DNA from 2 places in the Serratia sp. 2723 genome. Region 1 is predicted to be linked to the other one. Evidence: predicted binding sites of a transcription regulator. Region 1 holds the regulator's gene; the other holds the start of a gene.

The links. Region 1 encodes LexA, which represses DNA repair genes until DNA is damaged. Its sites were predicted from a motif close to TNCTGTATGTACATACAGNA; they were not measured.
Region 2: uvrB (excinuclease ABC subunit UvrB) is a predicted target of LexA. The motif match lies at 5,498-5,517, and genes of this name have one in related genera.

What each region holds. Positions count from the first base shown of each region.
Region 1 covers NZ_JBNDIN010000018.1:80,732-88,173, reverse strand. The annotation lists gene ubiA (4-hydroxybenzoate octaprenyltransferase) at 1-580, shown strand, start outside; gene plsB (glycerol-3-phosphate 1-O-acyltransferase PlsB) at 649-3,114, opposite strand; gene ABIE29_RS21445 (diacylglycerol kinase) at 3,440-3,808, shown strand; gene lexA (transcriptional repressor LexA) at 3,932-4,540, shown strand; gene dinF (MATE family efflux transporter DinF) at 4,652-6,001, shown strand; gene ABIE29_RS21430 (CsbD family protein) at 6,311-6,520, shown strand; gene zur (zinc uptake transcriptional repressor Zur) at 6,636-7,145, opposite strand; gene dusA (tRNA dihydrouridine(20/20a) synthase DusA) at 7,387-7,442, shown strand, end outside.
Region 2 covers NZ_JBNDIN010000006.1:299,290-306,731, forward strand. The annotation lists gene moaC (cyclic pyranopterin monophosphate synthase MoaC) at 1-175, opposite strand, end outside; gene moaB (molybdenum cofactor biosynthesis protein B) at 179-691, opposite strand; gene moaA (GTP 3',8-cyclase MoaA) at 759-1,742, opposite strand; molybdenum cofactor riboswitch at 1,733-1,875, opposite strand; gene yvcK (uridine diphosphate-N-acetylglucosamine-binding protein YvcK) at 2,139-3,056, shown strand; gene ABIE29_RS12090 (VF530 family DNA-binding protein) at 3,053-3,298, opposite strand; gene uvrB (excinuclease ABC subunit UvrB) at 3,402-5,414, opposite strand; gene ABIE29_RS12100 (ABC transporter ATP-binding protein) at 6,466-7,176, shown strand; gene bioD (dethiobiotin synthase) at 7,203-7,442, opposite strand, start outside.

The DNA.
Region 1 (7,442 bases):
CAAGATCCTGTTTGTCTCGCTGGTACTGGTTTCCTTTGCGCTGGTGCTGACGTTGAACGCCATGACCATCTGGCTGTCGCTGGCGGCGCTGGCGCTGGCCTGGGTTTACCCGTTTATGAAGCGGGTGACCAATCTGCCGCAGGTGGTGTTGGGGGCGGCGTTTGGCTGGTCGATCCCGATGGCCTATGCCGCTGTCAGCGAGTCGCTGCCACTGAGCTGCTGGTTGCTGTTTCTGGCCAACATCTGCTGGACTGTGGCTTACGATACCTTGTATGCCATGGTCGATCGTGATGACGATTTGAAGATTGGTATCAAATCCACCGCGGTGCTGTTTGGCCGCCATGACAAGCTAATCGTCGGGTTGTTGCAGTTTGCTACGCTGTTGCTGATGCTGTGGGTGGGTTATCTGATGCAACTGGGGGGCGCTTTCTACTGGTCGCTGTTGCTGGCTGGAGCGTTGTTTATCCATCAGCAAAAACAGGTGGCTGGCCGCGATCGCGATGCCTGCTTCCGGGCCTTCCTCAATAACAACTACGTTGGCTTGGTGCTGTTCATCGGAATTGCGCTTAGCTACGTGTGATTTACCCAAGGCAAAAGTAAAAAGGCATCCATTATCGGATGCCTTTTTCGTGGTAACTGACCTGCAAGTTACTCGTCTTCTTTTGCCACTTCAGCCGTTAGCGCTGGGGTATTGGTTTCTTCCGGCATGCTGACGCTTTCGATGGTCAGCTTGATTTCCGGGGTGATCAGATCGCTCAACATGGTGTAAACCTCCATGGTGTGCTCGCGGATCGCATCGCCAATATCATTGATAAAGCCTTCTTCACGCAGCGTCGCCACCAGGGTGGAGAACACCGCCTTATCGAAGAATTCCGGCGCGTTGATGCCATGCAGCACCGACAAACGCTGGGCCATAATGCGGCTCTCTTTCTCCAGGGCACCCCGGTTGATACTTGGGTTGGCGCTGAGGATTGACATGGTGATGGCGTAGCGTTGCAGGGTTTCACGCACCCCGGCCGCCAACAGCTGCAACGGACGGATGCGCGCAGGGTTCAGCACCAGCTCATCGCCTTTGCTGCAAATCAGCTGCTGACGTATCAACTCTTCGATCAGCGGTTGCAGCACTTCGGCTAGCTGTTCTTTGTCGTAACGCAGGAACAGCTCGGCCTTCAGCATCGGATAGATCAGGCTGACCTGACGCAACAGCTCAACGCGCGATACGCGGCGGTGATGCATCACGATAGAGGCGATCAGCGAAGGCAGTACCAGCATATGATGGATATTGTTGCGATAGTACGTCATCAGCACCGCCTGCTCGCGAGGCAGAATGATGATGTCGCCGATGTTGTCCTTCTCCACTTCAAACTTGTTCATGTTTAAAGCGTGATCCAGCAACTGGTCTGGCGTTTGTGTTGGTACGGTGGCGTCCGGTGCATAAGGCACGTTACGCATCAGCTGTAAGTAGCATTCCAACTGTTCAAGCAACTGCTCACGGGTCAGCGAACGTTGGCGTGAGGCCAGCAGTGCGGTGGAACACAGGTTCATGGCGTTGGCAGCAGCAGCGTTGTTGATACGCACCATGATCTGAGCCGCCAGATCGTTGACCGCAGGCGTCAGCCAGCTTGGGCGCTGTGCTTCTATCGGGTCGATAGACTCACGCCAATGCGGGACGTTTTGGTTCAGGTAGGTAGTCAACGGCAGCGGTTCGCCAAAGTTCACGTAGCCCTGGCCGAGGTTGCGTAGCTTGCGCAAGCCGCGCACCATTTGCAGCAGGCTCTCTTTCTCTTTGGTCGCGCCACGCAACTCTTTGGCGTAGGTACCTACTTCCATCACGTGCTCGTAACCGATATAAATCGGCACCAGGGTGATCGGACGGGTACCGCCGCGCAGCATGGCCTGAATGGTCATCGACAGGGTGCCGGTTTTCGGTTCCAGCAGGCGGCCAGTACGGGAACGCCCGCCTTCAACAAAGTACTCGACCGAGTAACCACGGGTGAACAGCTCACCGAGGTATTCACGAAATACGGTTGAATAGAGTTTGTTGCCCTTGAAGGTGCGGCGGATAAAGAACGCGCCCAGGCGGCGGAAGATCGGCCCGGCAGGCCAGAAGTTCAGGTTGATGCCTGCCGCGATATGCGGTGGCACCAGCCCTTGATGGTAGAGCACATAGGACAGCAGCAGATAGTCCATATGGCTGCGGTGACACGGCACATAGACGATCTCGTGGCCATCCTGCGCCAGCTGACGCACGCGCTCGGCGTTGGTGACGTTGATGCCCTGATACAGCCGGTTCCAGGTCCAGCTCAACACGCGGTCGGACAGGCGCACCGTTTCATAGGAGAAATCGGCGGCAATTTCTTCCATCAGCGCAATCGCGTTCTGCTGGGCCTTCTCGTGGGAGATCTTTTTGCTGCGTGCTTCGTCTTCGACCGCTTTTTCAATCGCCTTGGAGGCCAGCAGCTTGTTGAACAGATCCTGACGGGCAGGCAGGCTTGGCCCAACGGCAGCCAGGCGCTGGCGTGCGAAGTGCATGCGTGCGACACGGGCCAGTTTTTGTGCGATGGTCTTATCGGTGCCGTGCTCGGTCGCCATTCGGCGTAGGGACACGGTGTTGGAGAAGCGGACAAAGCTGTCGCGCCCCAGCCACAGTACGGCGAAGAACTTCTGTACGCCGTTCAGCAGGCGTAAATGCGGTGTGCCGTGGCCTTCGCGCCCAGGGGAGCGGCCAAACATCACCGATACCGGCAACATCTGAATATCGAGATCCGGGTTGCTGCGGTGCAGATCCAGATAATCGTGGAACAGTTTTACCGACTCTTCTTTTGGCGTGTAATAACGGAACAGGCGTGGGCCATCGTGGATAAACACGTAGCTTGGCAGCACGGTGCCATCGATTTCCAACGGGTTAAGAGGATCGGGCAGATCTTGCGCCAGACACTGGGTGCGCAAGGTGAGTAAATCCGCCTTGGAATTATAAGGTAAAACATACAAAATCGGTCGTGAGGGATCCAACCCTAACTCCGTGACCGGATCTGAAGGGATAACCTTACTTCTTACCAACATTTTTAGCGGTAAGTTCAATATCTTATAATAGATTTTACGCCAACCTGACATGACAACGTGAAGCCTCTTGTTAGCAATTCGCCGCAAGCATACCAGAAACCGGGTAGCAGATCTGTGGCGTTAAGAAATCCACCGCCGTTCACGGCAATGGAGGTGCATAGTTGAATTATTATACCCGAGTTGACCGCTTTAGCGCATTTATGCGCTCGCGGCATGGGGACATCCCTGTACGGCATAGCCAGGTGATTAAGGTATGCCAACCTTGCTGTATACTGCGCTGCGATAAAAATGTGATTGGGCCGGCAAATCTGTCTGGAACGTTGCGGTTGGCAACATGCGGGTACATGATCCATCTTGGAGAAAGGCGTTCTTAACTATGGCAAATCAAGCAACTGGCCTGACGCGTATCATTAAAGCGGCAGGCTATTCCTATAAAGGTTTAATCGCCGCCTGGCAGAACGAAGCCGCATTCCGCCAGGAACTGGTGGCGACGGTGGTGGCTATCATCGTGGCGGTTTGGCTGGATGTGGGGGCGATAGCGCGCATCTTGTTGATCGGCTCGGTGCTGCTGGTGATGATTGTCGAAATCCTCAACAGCGCGATTGAGGCCATCGTCGATCGAGTAGGCACGGAATATCACGAGCTTTCCGGGCGGGCCAAAGATATGGGGTCGGCGGCGGTATCGCTGGCAATTATTCTGGCGCTGTTCGTTTGGGCTTCGGTACTTTGGCAGCATTTGGCGTGAAAACCGGCAGGCATCGTTGCGATCCCGCTCGCTACCTGCTGATTTTTATTTATTCTTCGGTTCCCAATCCAGACTTAGCTGTATATACTCACAGCAAGACTGTATAAACAAACAGGGGGCGGAATGAAAGCACTAACTACCAGACAGCAAGAGGTCTACGACCTGATTCGCGATCATATTTCGCAAACGGGCATGCCACCGACGCGTGCCGAGATCGCAATGCGCCTGGGGTTCCGCTCACCAAATGCCGCAGAAGAGCACTTGAAGGCGCTGGCTCGCAAAGGCGTTATCGAGATCATCTCCGGAGCTTCACGCGGCATCCGCCTGTTGATGGAAGATGAAGAGGGGTTACCTCTGGTGGGCCGTGTGGCTGCCGGTGAACCTCTGTTGGCTCAGCAGCACATTGAAGGGCACTATAAGGTGGATCCTTCTCTGTTCAAGCCTAATGCCGATTTCCTGCTGCGCGTTAGCGGCATGTCGATGCGCGATATCGGCATTCTGGATGGCGATCTGCTGGCAGTGCATAAGACTCAAGACGTACGCAACGGCCAGGTAGTCGTCGCCCGCATTGAAGACGAAGTCACGGTCAAGCGCCTGAAGAAACACGGCAACGTCGTCGAACTGCTGCCGGAAAACAGCGAATTCCAACCGATTGTGGTCGATCTGCGCCAGCAGAACTTCACCATCGAAGGCCTGGCGGTGGGTGTGATCCGCAACGGCGACTGGATCTAACCGCTTTACCTCGTATTACAGCCCTTTAAAACGGCAAACTTCGCCCCATCTCTGGGGCGATGTCAATTCTAAGCTACGCTAAAATCCATGCTTTTACGGGAACATATCGCCATGCGCCTGCTTTCTGCCTTCACCAGTGACACCGACAAAGCTCTGTGGCGTCTGGCGTTGCCGATGATCTTCTCCAATATTACCGTCCCCTTGCTTGGCCTGGTGGATACCGCCGTTATCGGCCATCTCGATAGCCCTAGCTACCTTGGCGGGGTCGCGGTGGGGTCAATGGCCACCAGCTTCCTGTTTATGTTGTTGCTGTTCCTGCGTATGAGCACCACCGGGCTGACTGCGCAGGCGCTGGGGGCGCAAGATCCCTACCGGCTGGCTCGTGCCTTTATGCAGCCATTATTGTTGGCGCTGGTCGCTGGCTTGGCGATTGTGCTGTTGCGAGCTCCGCTGATCGCCCTGGCGCTGAACATCGTGGGTGGCGATCGGGAAGTATTGGTACAGGCCAGGCTGTTTCTGGAGATCCGCTGGCTGAGCGCCCCGGCAGCGTTGGCCAATATGGTGTTGCTCGGCTGGTTGCTGGGTGTGCAGTACGTGCGGGCACCGGTGATCCTGTTGATTGTCGGTAACCTGCTGAACATCGTGCTGGATATCTGGTTGGTGATGGGGCTGGGTTGGAACGTGCAGGGGGCTGCGACCGCCACGGTGATTGCGGAGTATGCCACGCTGTTGCTGGGGGTGTGGTTAGCATGGCGGGTACTACGCATGCGGGGTATTTCGCTGGCGATGCTGCGCACCGCCTGGCGTGGAGATCTACGTCGCCTGCTGGCACTTAACCGCGACATCATGCTGCGCTCGTTATTACTGCAACTGTGTTTCGCCTCGTTGACCATTCTGGGAGCCCGCATGGGCGGAGAAGTGGTGGCGGTGAATGCGGTGCTGATGAATCTACTGACCTTTACCGCCTACGCTCTGGATGGTTTTGCCTATGCGGTGGAAGCCCATTCCGGCCATGCCTATGGTGCGAGGGACGGGCGGCAACTGCGTAAAGTATGGCTTGCGGCCTGTCGACAGGCTTGCCTGGTTGCCTGTGGTTTTGCCGTTATTTATCTGTTCGCCGGGCAACGGATTGTGGCGGGCTTAACCTCGCTGCCGGAGTTGCGTGCGCTGGCAAATCATTATCTGCCTTGGCAGGTGGTGCTGCCTCTGGTGGGGGTTTGGTGCTACCTGCTGGACGGCATGTTTATCGGTGCCACCCGTGGCGCAGAGATGCGTAACAGCATGGCGGTAGCCGCCGCGGGCTACGGGCTGACGTTGTTCACTCTGCCGATATTGGGCAACCACGGTTTATGGTTGGCTCTCGCGGTATTCCTGGCCCTGCGCGGGGCTGCTTTGGGCTGGGTATGGCATCGCCATAGCATACGCGGCACCTGGTTTTCATCCTCCATCCGCGGTGGCTAACGATCGGCGAAAAGTGCAGAATTATTGATGAAATTTAACGGATGTTTATATTTTGTTACATCTGACGCAGCGGTTTTGGTTCGCTTGCTTACTGTTTTAATAGCGTTTTTTACTATTAAGATTTTTCTCATCAAGATTTAATGCTGCTTTGTAGGTATTTTGCGTGATGGGTGACTATAGTTAATCACGTGGCTGGCGAATTAAGCCCGCGCTTAATTGGCAACGGATACATTAGATAACCTTAAATTTGACTCAGTTAAGTCCAGCCAGATTTATCTAAAACTGACAACCAAGAGTAACGGAGAGATTATGAACAAAGATCAAGCCGACGGTAACTGGAAGCAGTTTAAAGGTAAAGTGAAGGAAAAATGGGGCAAGCTGACCGATGACGATATCACCGTGATCGAAGGGAAACGCGAACAGCTGGTCGGTAAAATCCAGGAACGCTATGGCTACCAGAAAGAGGCAGCCGAAAAAGAAGTCAAAGCCTGGGAAGAGCACAGCAAGTATCGTTGGTAGCGCGATGAGCCGCTGAGTATTGCGGCGCTACGACACCATCCGGCCTGGCAGATTTCCCCCCTGCCACGGTCACGGGAACAAGGATGTACCCGCTCCCTCCTGCAATCCAAACCGCTTATTTTTTCTTTACCACAATGCTGTGGTCATGATCGCAATCGTGTTGGTTTTCACAATTTTCTACCACCACGCAGGCAGAACACAGACCGTGGGCTTCCACTACGCTATGGCGCAGCACAAATCCTGATTCTTGAGCCATTTTCTGCAAGGTTTCTTCCACCCCTTCGGTAGTGCGCTCCGTGACCTGTGCGCAGCGATCGCAGATAAACAGGGCAGAAGTGTGCATCGGTTGTTCGAAGTGATGGCACAGCACATAGCTGTTTGCCGATTCAACGCGGTGGATGAACCCCTGTTCCAGCAAGAAATCCAGTGCACGATAGACCGTAGGTGGCTTGGCCTGCGGCTCCGCCACGCGCAGTAAATCCAGCAAATCGTAAGCGCTGATGGCACCGGGTTGCTCAGCCATCAGGCGTAACACTTCCAGCCGTTGCGGGGTCAGTCGCACGTTGCGTTGCTGACAGAGTTGTTCAGCCTGCGCGAGCAGCTTTTCCTGGTTGGTTGAGTTCATGGCAATTATCCGGCTATGCAAAGAAGTCGATTTTATCATGTTTCAGTGTAATCGCCGAGGGTTGCCCCGCTTTCGCTAAATTGCTGCGTGGCGAGGTGTATAACAGCCGTGGTGTTTCTCTGCCCAGGATGAACGACGATTTTCCCAAGAGCGTCGATTGTCGTTATAATAGCCGTTTGCGGCATCGGCACAGCGCGTCGGTTGTCGAGTCCCGGACTTATCAGGTAGCCAGTAACTCAGCATGACGAAAGATATTAACAACACTCAATACGCCGCCAATCGTTTCTCCATTGCCCC
Region 2 (7,442 bases), on a different contig from region 1:
GCGCCGTAGCGAATACGTCGCCTTTGTGGTGGCTGCCGTCGATAATCATCGCCAGCGTTGCCGCCTGCATTTCTACAAAGGCCTCGGCACGGGCTTCACGTACCGTCTCCGCTTTGGTAGAGACATCGACCATATGGGCCTCGCCAGCGGCGTTAATGTGGGTTAGCTGCGTCATGGATTATTTCTTCAAATGGGGTAAGAAGTTGCACGGGCGATGGCGCGCGTCCAACTGTTCTTCAATAATGCGTTCCCAGGCGGTACGACAGGCGCGGGTAGAGCCCGGCATGGCGAAGATCACCGTCTGGTTGGCAATACCGGCCAAGGCGCGGGACTGGAGGGTCGCGGTGCCGATCTCTTCGTATGACACCATGCGGAACAGTTCGCCGAACCCTTCTACTTCGCGGTCAAACAGCGGCAATAGCGCTTCTGGCGTATTGTCCCCGGAGGTAAAGCCGGTGCCACCGTTAATCAACACGGCCTGCACGTCATCGCTGGCAATCCATGCGGAAACCTGCGCACGGATCTGATAAATATTGTCTTTGACCAAGGCACGCGCCACCACCTGATGGCCGGTTTCCTGTGCGGCTTCCTGTAGATATTGCCCGGAGGTATCTTCCGCTTCAGTGCGGCGATCCGAAACGGTCAGAATGGCAATCTTTGCCGCAATAAATTCACTGCTGGTTTGGCTCATGGTGTATTTTGCTCCTTATTGTCGAAAGCCCCTCCCCCTGAGGGCGTTGGGACCGTTCGAGTCAAGTCTAACCACCGATAAACGATAGGTTCTGCGTGAGACCGCTATTACCCTGATGCAGGAAGTGGGTCTGCTTTTTGGTTTGCAGCCCGCTTTGAATGCGCATTTTCAGCTGTTCCAACTGGCCGTCATCCGCCAGCAGATCGCGCAGGGTAATCCCTTGCTCACCAAACAGGCACAGATGCAGATTGCCGATGGCGGAAACCCGCAGGCGGTTGCAACTGGCACAGAAATCTTTTTCGTACGGCATGATCAGCCCTATCTCGCCCTGATAATCCGGGTGGCTGAATACCTGCGCCGGGCCATCGCTGCGGCCACGGACTTGCCGCTGCCAGCCCTGCTGCTCCAACTGCAGGCGGATCACTTCGCCAGACACATGGTGCTTGCGGAACAGATCGCTGCCATCGCCGGTTTCCATCAGCTCGATAAACCGCAGCTGGATTGGCCGATCCTTGATCCAGTTAAGGAAGCTGCCCAGTTGCTGGTGATTGACATCACGCATCAGCACCGCATTCACCTTCACCTTGCTGTAACCGGCGGTAAAGGCGGCATCGATGCCCTCCATCACCTGGCGGAACTTGTCCTGGCCGGTGATGGCATGAAACTGGCGTGCGTCAAGGCTGTCTACGCTGACGTTAATCGCCGTGAGGCCCGCATCGCGCCAACTGGCCACATCACGCGCCAGACGATAGCCGTTGGTGGTTACAGCCAGGGTTCGGATCGCCGGGTTTTCGCGCACGGCGGCAATAATGTCGGTAAAATCGCGGCGTAGAGAAGGCTCACCGCCGGTCAGGCGTACCTTTTCGGTACCCAGTTCGGCAAAGGCACGGCTGACGCGCCGAATTTCATCCAGAGAGAGGAAGGTCTTGGGGCTGCCGCTCGGTTTATAACCATCCGGCAGACAGTAGGTGCAACGAAAGTTACACACGTCGGTGATCGATAGGCGCAAATAGTAGAATTTGCGCTCAAAAGCATCAATAAGTTGCGGCACCTGTAACACCTTCCAAATACGGGAGATGCGAGCGTTTCCACTCTGCACCCTGGTGGCTGACTTCGCCACGGCCAGGATACCCTATCGCTCCAAAGAACAACGTAGGTACCAAGGCTAGGAGTTTTGATCCCATCCCCACTACCTCAAGTAGCCGGGACGAAACCGTGGTTTTCCAGAGAATTCTAGCGCTAAACAACCGCGATAGCCAATGTGGATTCACGCTATATAGTTGTGTATACAGCGATTTTTCACTTTCTCAAGTCTGGATAACCATAATAAACAACCGTTACGCCAACGAATTGACCAGAATCACGCAAATCGCACTCTTTATCGCGTTTTTGTGCCAAATACGCTACTTTATGCAGGCAGTCTACCTACCCAGAGTTAAGGAATTTTATGCGCAACCGTACCCTGGCCGATCTTGATCGCGTCGTGGCATTAGGTGGTGGTCACGGTCTTGGCCGTGTGATGTCCTCACTGTCGTCGTTGGGCTCTCGCCTGACCGGCATTGTCACCACTACCGATAACGGCGGTTCTACCGGCCGCATCCGCCGTTCTGAAGGCGGCATTGCCTGGGGTGACACCCGTAATTGCCTCAATCAGCTGATTACCGAGCCTAGCGTCGCCTCGGCGATGTTTGAATACCGTTTTAGCGGCAACGGGGAGCTGGCGGGACATAACCTGGGGAATCTGATGCTGAAAGCCTTGGATCACCTGAGCGTGCGCCCGCTGGAGGCGATCAATCTGGTGCGTAGTCTGCTGAAGATCGACGCGGCGCTGATCCCGATGTCGGAACAGCCGGTCGATCTGATGGCCCACGATCATGAGGGGCACCAGGTCTACGGTGAAGTCAATATCGATCAATTGAGGATCATGCCGCAAGAGCTGATGCTCTCCCCGCCGGTACACGCCACCCGTGAAGCGGTTGAAGCAATCGCGCAGGCCGATCTGATCCTGATCGGGCCGGGCAGTTTTCTTACCAGCCTGATGCCACTGTTGCTGCTTGAGGATCTGACTCAGGCCCTGCGTCGCAGCAGCGCCAATATGGTGTATATCGGTAACCTGGGCCGCGAGCTGAGCGTCGCCGCAGCCGCACTGACGCTGCAAGACAAACTGGCGCTGATGGAAGAGAAGATCGGCCGTAAAATGATTGACACGGTGATCGTTGGCCCGGCTGTGGATACCAGCGCCATCCAGGATCGCATTGTGGTGCAACAACCGCTGGAAGCCAGCGATATCCCGTATCGCCACGATCGCCAGCTATTACGTCAGGCGCTGGATACCGCGTTGGTGCAGCTAGCTAGCCGCAATTAATCTTGACCACGGAGCCAAGGATTATCGCTAACGCTGTCGATGTAGAGATCTTCCACCTGCTTACGTGCCCACGGGGTGCGGCGCAAGAACTTGAGGCTGGATTTGATGCTCGGATCGCTGCTGAAGCAGTTGATGCGAATACGCTCTGCCAACCCGTTCCAGCCATATTGGGCTACCAGCTTGTTCAGCAGTTGCTCCAGCGTAATGCCGTGTAACGGGTCTTTGGATGGGGTTGCGGTCATGGCGGCTACTCGTCTCGATACTTGGGGCGCACACCTTAATCAGCAAACGGGCGTACGGCAAGAAAATTTACCGGGGCGCGCTTAGCACGCCCCCTCAGGTTCACTATGATAGCGCGATAAACTGCTCGCGCAGCTGGTGGATTTCATCACGCACCGCAGCGGCCTGTTCGAACTCCAGATTCTGTGCATGGGAATACATCTGTGCCTCCAACTCCTGGATTTTATGTTCCAGCGCTTTGGGGGTGAGCAACTGGTATTGCGCCGCGCTTTCTGCCGCTTTGCCCTTCCCTTTATGCTTACCACGGCTGCTTGGTTGCCCAAGCTGCAGAATATCCGAAACCTTCTTGTTCAGGCCCTGAGGTACGATACCGTTGGCTTCGTTATGCGCCTGCTGCTTGGCACGGCGGCGTTCCGTTTCGCCGATCGCCTTGGCCATGGAATCGGTGATCCTGTCGCCATACAGGATTGCTTTACCATTGAGGTTACGCGCCGCTCGGCCAATGGTCTGGATCAGTGAGCGCTCGGAACGCAGGAACCCTTCTTTGTCTGCGTCCAGGATAGCCACCAGCGACACCTCAGGCATGTCCAGACCTTCCCTTAACAGGTTGATGCCCACCAGCACGTCAAACTCGCCCAGACGCAAATCACGGATGATTTCGACACGTTCTACCGTATCGATGTCCGAGTGCAGATAACGCACCCGCTCCCCGTGTTCTTCCAGGTATTCCGTCAGGTCTTCTGCCATGCGTTTGGTCAACGTGGTGACCAGTACGCGCTCGTTGATGGCAACGCGCTTGCGGATCTCGGAAAGCAGATCGTCCACCTGAGTGGCGACAGGGCGCACTTCCACGATCGGATCCAGCAGGCCGGTTGGGCGCACCACCTGATCGATAATATCGCCGCCGGATTTCTCCAGCTCATATTTGCCCGGCGTGGCGGACACGTAGATGGTCTGCGGTGCCGCAGCGGCAAACTCTTCAAAACGCATCGGCCGGTTATCCAGCGCCGAAGGCAGACGGAAGCCGTACTCCACCAGCGTCTCTTTACGCGAGCGGTCGCCTTTGAACATGCCGCCAATCTGCGGGATGGTGACGTGGGATTCATCCACGACCAGCAATCCATCTGCCGGCAGGTAGTCGAACAGGGTTGGCGGTGGCTCGCCCTCGCCGCGCCCGGAAAGATAGCGCGAGTAGTTTTCGATACCGGAGCAGTAACCCAACTCGTTCATCATTTCCAGATCGAACTGGGTACGCTGCGTCAACCGCTGTTCTTCCAACAGTTTGTTGTTTTCCAGCAGCACCTTGCGCCGCTGAGCCAGTTCCACCTTGATCTCTTCCATCGCCTGCACGATACGTTCACGCGGGGTGACGTAGTGAGATTTGGGGTAGATGGTAAAGCGCGGCACCACCTGCTCAATCTGGCCGGTTAGCGGATCGAACAGCGACAGGCGTTCGACCTCTTCGTCGAACAGCTCAACGCGCAGCGCCAGCTCGTCCGATTCCGCCGGGAAAATGTCGATCACTTCACCACGCACGCGGAAGGTGGCGCGCTGGAAAGCCTGATCGTTACGGGTATATTGCAGTTCGGCCAGACGGCGCAGGATCGAACGCTGATCGATGATCATGCCCTTGGTCAGGTGCAGCATCATTTTCAGGTACAGATCCGGATCGCCCAGGCCGTAGATCGCGGAAACCGAAGCCACTACCACCACGTCACGACGCTCCAGCAGCGCTTTGGTGGCCGACAGGCGCATCTGCTCGATATGCTCGTTGACCGAGGCATCTTTCTCGATAAAGGTATCGGAGCTTGGCACATAGGCTTCTGGCTGGTAGTAATCGTAGTAGGAGACAAAATATTCCACCGCATTCTCGGGAAAGAACTCTTTCATCTCGCCATACAGCTGCGCCGCCAGGGTCTTGTTGGGCGCCAGCACCATGGTAGGCCGGTTGAGATCGGCGATCACATTGGCGATGGTAAAGGTTTTACCCGAGCCGGTCACGCCCAGCAGCGTTTGATGCGCCAGGCCGTCTTCCAGGCCCTCTTCCAGCTTTTGGATGGCTTGCGGCTGATCGCCGGCCGGTTTGAATTCGGAATGCAGTTTGAAATGTTTGCTCATATCCCCATCATCTTTCAGGTTTGTGGCCAGACGGTAGCGGCCTAATTATGGAAAGACCGGAAGATTTCCGCCAGTGCCCATGATACTGGATATAAAACCAGCTTCAAGCGGATTTACGCTATCGCGTACGTTAACGGGGCGCGAACGCACCGGCAAGGTGACAATACCATGACATTTTTATTGTCAATCACCCTGTTATCCCCAGATTGCGTCACGAATTAACTTTTGGCCGTGATTGCGCTGAAAAATCGCTTATCGACGCGTTAACGATATCCATTGGCTTGATTTTAATTAACCTGTTGATATTAAATTTATTTAATAAAAAGACGAGAATGCGGACAACCTGCGCACAACCCGCGCCCGCTCTCTGTTCACACCGCTTTTCTAAGTATAATGCACAAGGTTATCCACAGGAATAGTGGATAACTCTCACTACCCCAATGGGGACGGGAGTTGTGGAAAGAACGCTTTTCCCAATGAAACGTCAACGGAGCCGGTTTTTTAGTTATTTTTTTACAATAATTCTGCTTTGGTTATGCCGATTAATGCTAAAAGCCATGATAACGAAAACGCTCTTTTAGCTATTTTGCTTTTCAGGGGTTGCAAGTTGCGGCAACAACCTTTAGGGCTTGCACCAACAGCTTGCCATGCCGCACGGTAACGGTGCAAAAAACGCCCAAGTTAACCTTGTTGCCCTGTCTGAGCCCTTGTGCATCGGGTCCAAATAAGTTAACAAAACAATAACAAGCCGCCTTTTTTGTTGCGCAACGCCTGATGGCCTGGGAATTGCATTTCCCAGTTCGGGGCATCACCTTGCGGAAGAACCGGCAAATTCTGACTAAAACCGGCCGGAACCAGCCCGGTTATCTTCTCATTGCATACCAAAAATCCCCCTTAGAGCCACCAAACGACCGGTAGCGGCCGTTTTATAATTTTTAGCCTGAACCGCGATCAGGATAATCAGCACGGCATTTGCCACACCCGGGAAAGACACCGCTTGCTGCGGTCAACGTTATCCATAAGTGAATATCGGTCTTGGAGGAGATGCCAAATGTTAAGCTTACGAGCGGTAAATCAGTATTATGGGCAACGGCATACGCTGTGGGATGTCAGCCTTGAGTTGCCTCGCGGGCAATGTACTTTGTTGCTTGGCCGCAATGGGGTGGGCAAAACCACGCTGATCAATTGCATCATGGGACACCTGCCGATCGTCAGCGGCAGTATGACCTGGCAGTTGGCGGATGAGCCACCGCAAAACCTGTTGCCACAGCCGGTAGAAAACCGGGCGTTACTGGGCATTGGTTACGTGCCACAAGGGCGGCAAATATTTTCCCAGTTGAGCGTAGAAGAGAACCTGCAGGTGGCCTTGCTGGCCGGGCGTGACAAAACTCGCCGTATTCCGCCCATCATTTACAGCCTGTTCCCCCGGTTGCAGGCGATGCGTATGCGCCGTGCGGGCGACCTGTGCCAAAGTGAGCAACAACAATTGGCATTAGGCCGCGCTCTGATGCTGGAACCGGAACTGCTGATCCTGGATGAGCCAACCGCCGGTATGTCACCTTCCCTGGCGACGGAGATCGGCCAGGTGCTCCGTAAGCTGAATCAGGAGTTGGGCATGACCATTCTGCTGGTTGAGCACCAACTCCCCTTTGCCCGCCATCTGGCTGACCGCTTCTGTCTGATGGATAAAGGCCGTAACGTGGCCAATGGCACGCTGGGGCAGTTGGATGAGGGGCTGATTGATGCCTATCTGACGGAGTGATCCTGGCCCCTCCGTGGGCCATCAGGCTAAGGGTTCAACCTGGTTAAATCGAGATACTGTCCCAATGCCTGCTGCTCTACCTGCGGTAAATGTGGGATCTCGCCCAACAGGGGCGCGGGCAATAGGCGGCAAAGAGTGGCAAGGTACTCTTGATGGCGTTTTCCCGGCGGAGTGACGTCATTGGCGATCCAGCCTGCCAGGGTCAGACCTGACTGTTGGATCGCCAGCGCAGTCAATAGAGCATGATTGATGCAGCCCAGCTTGAT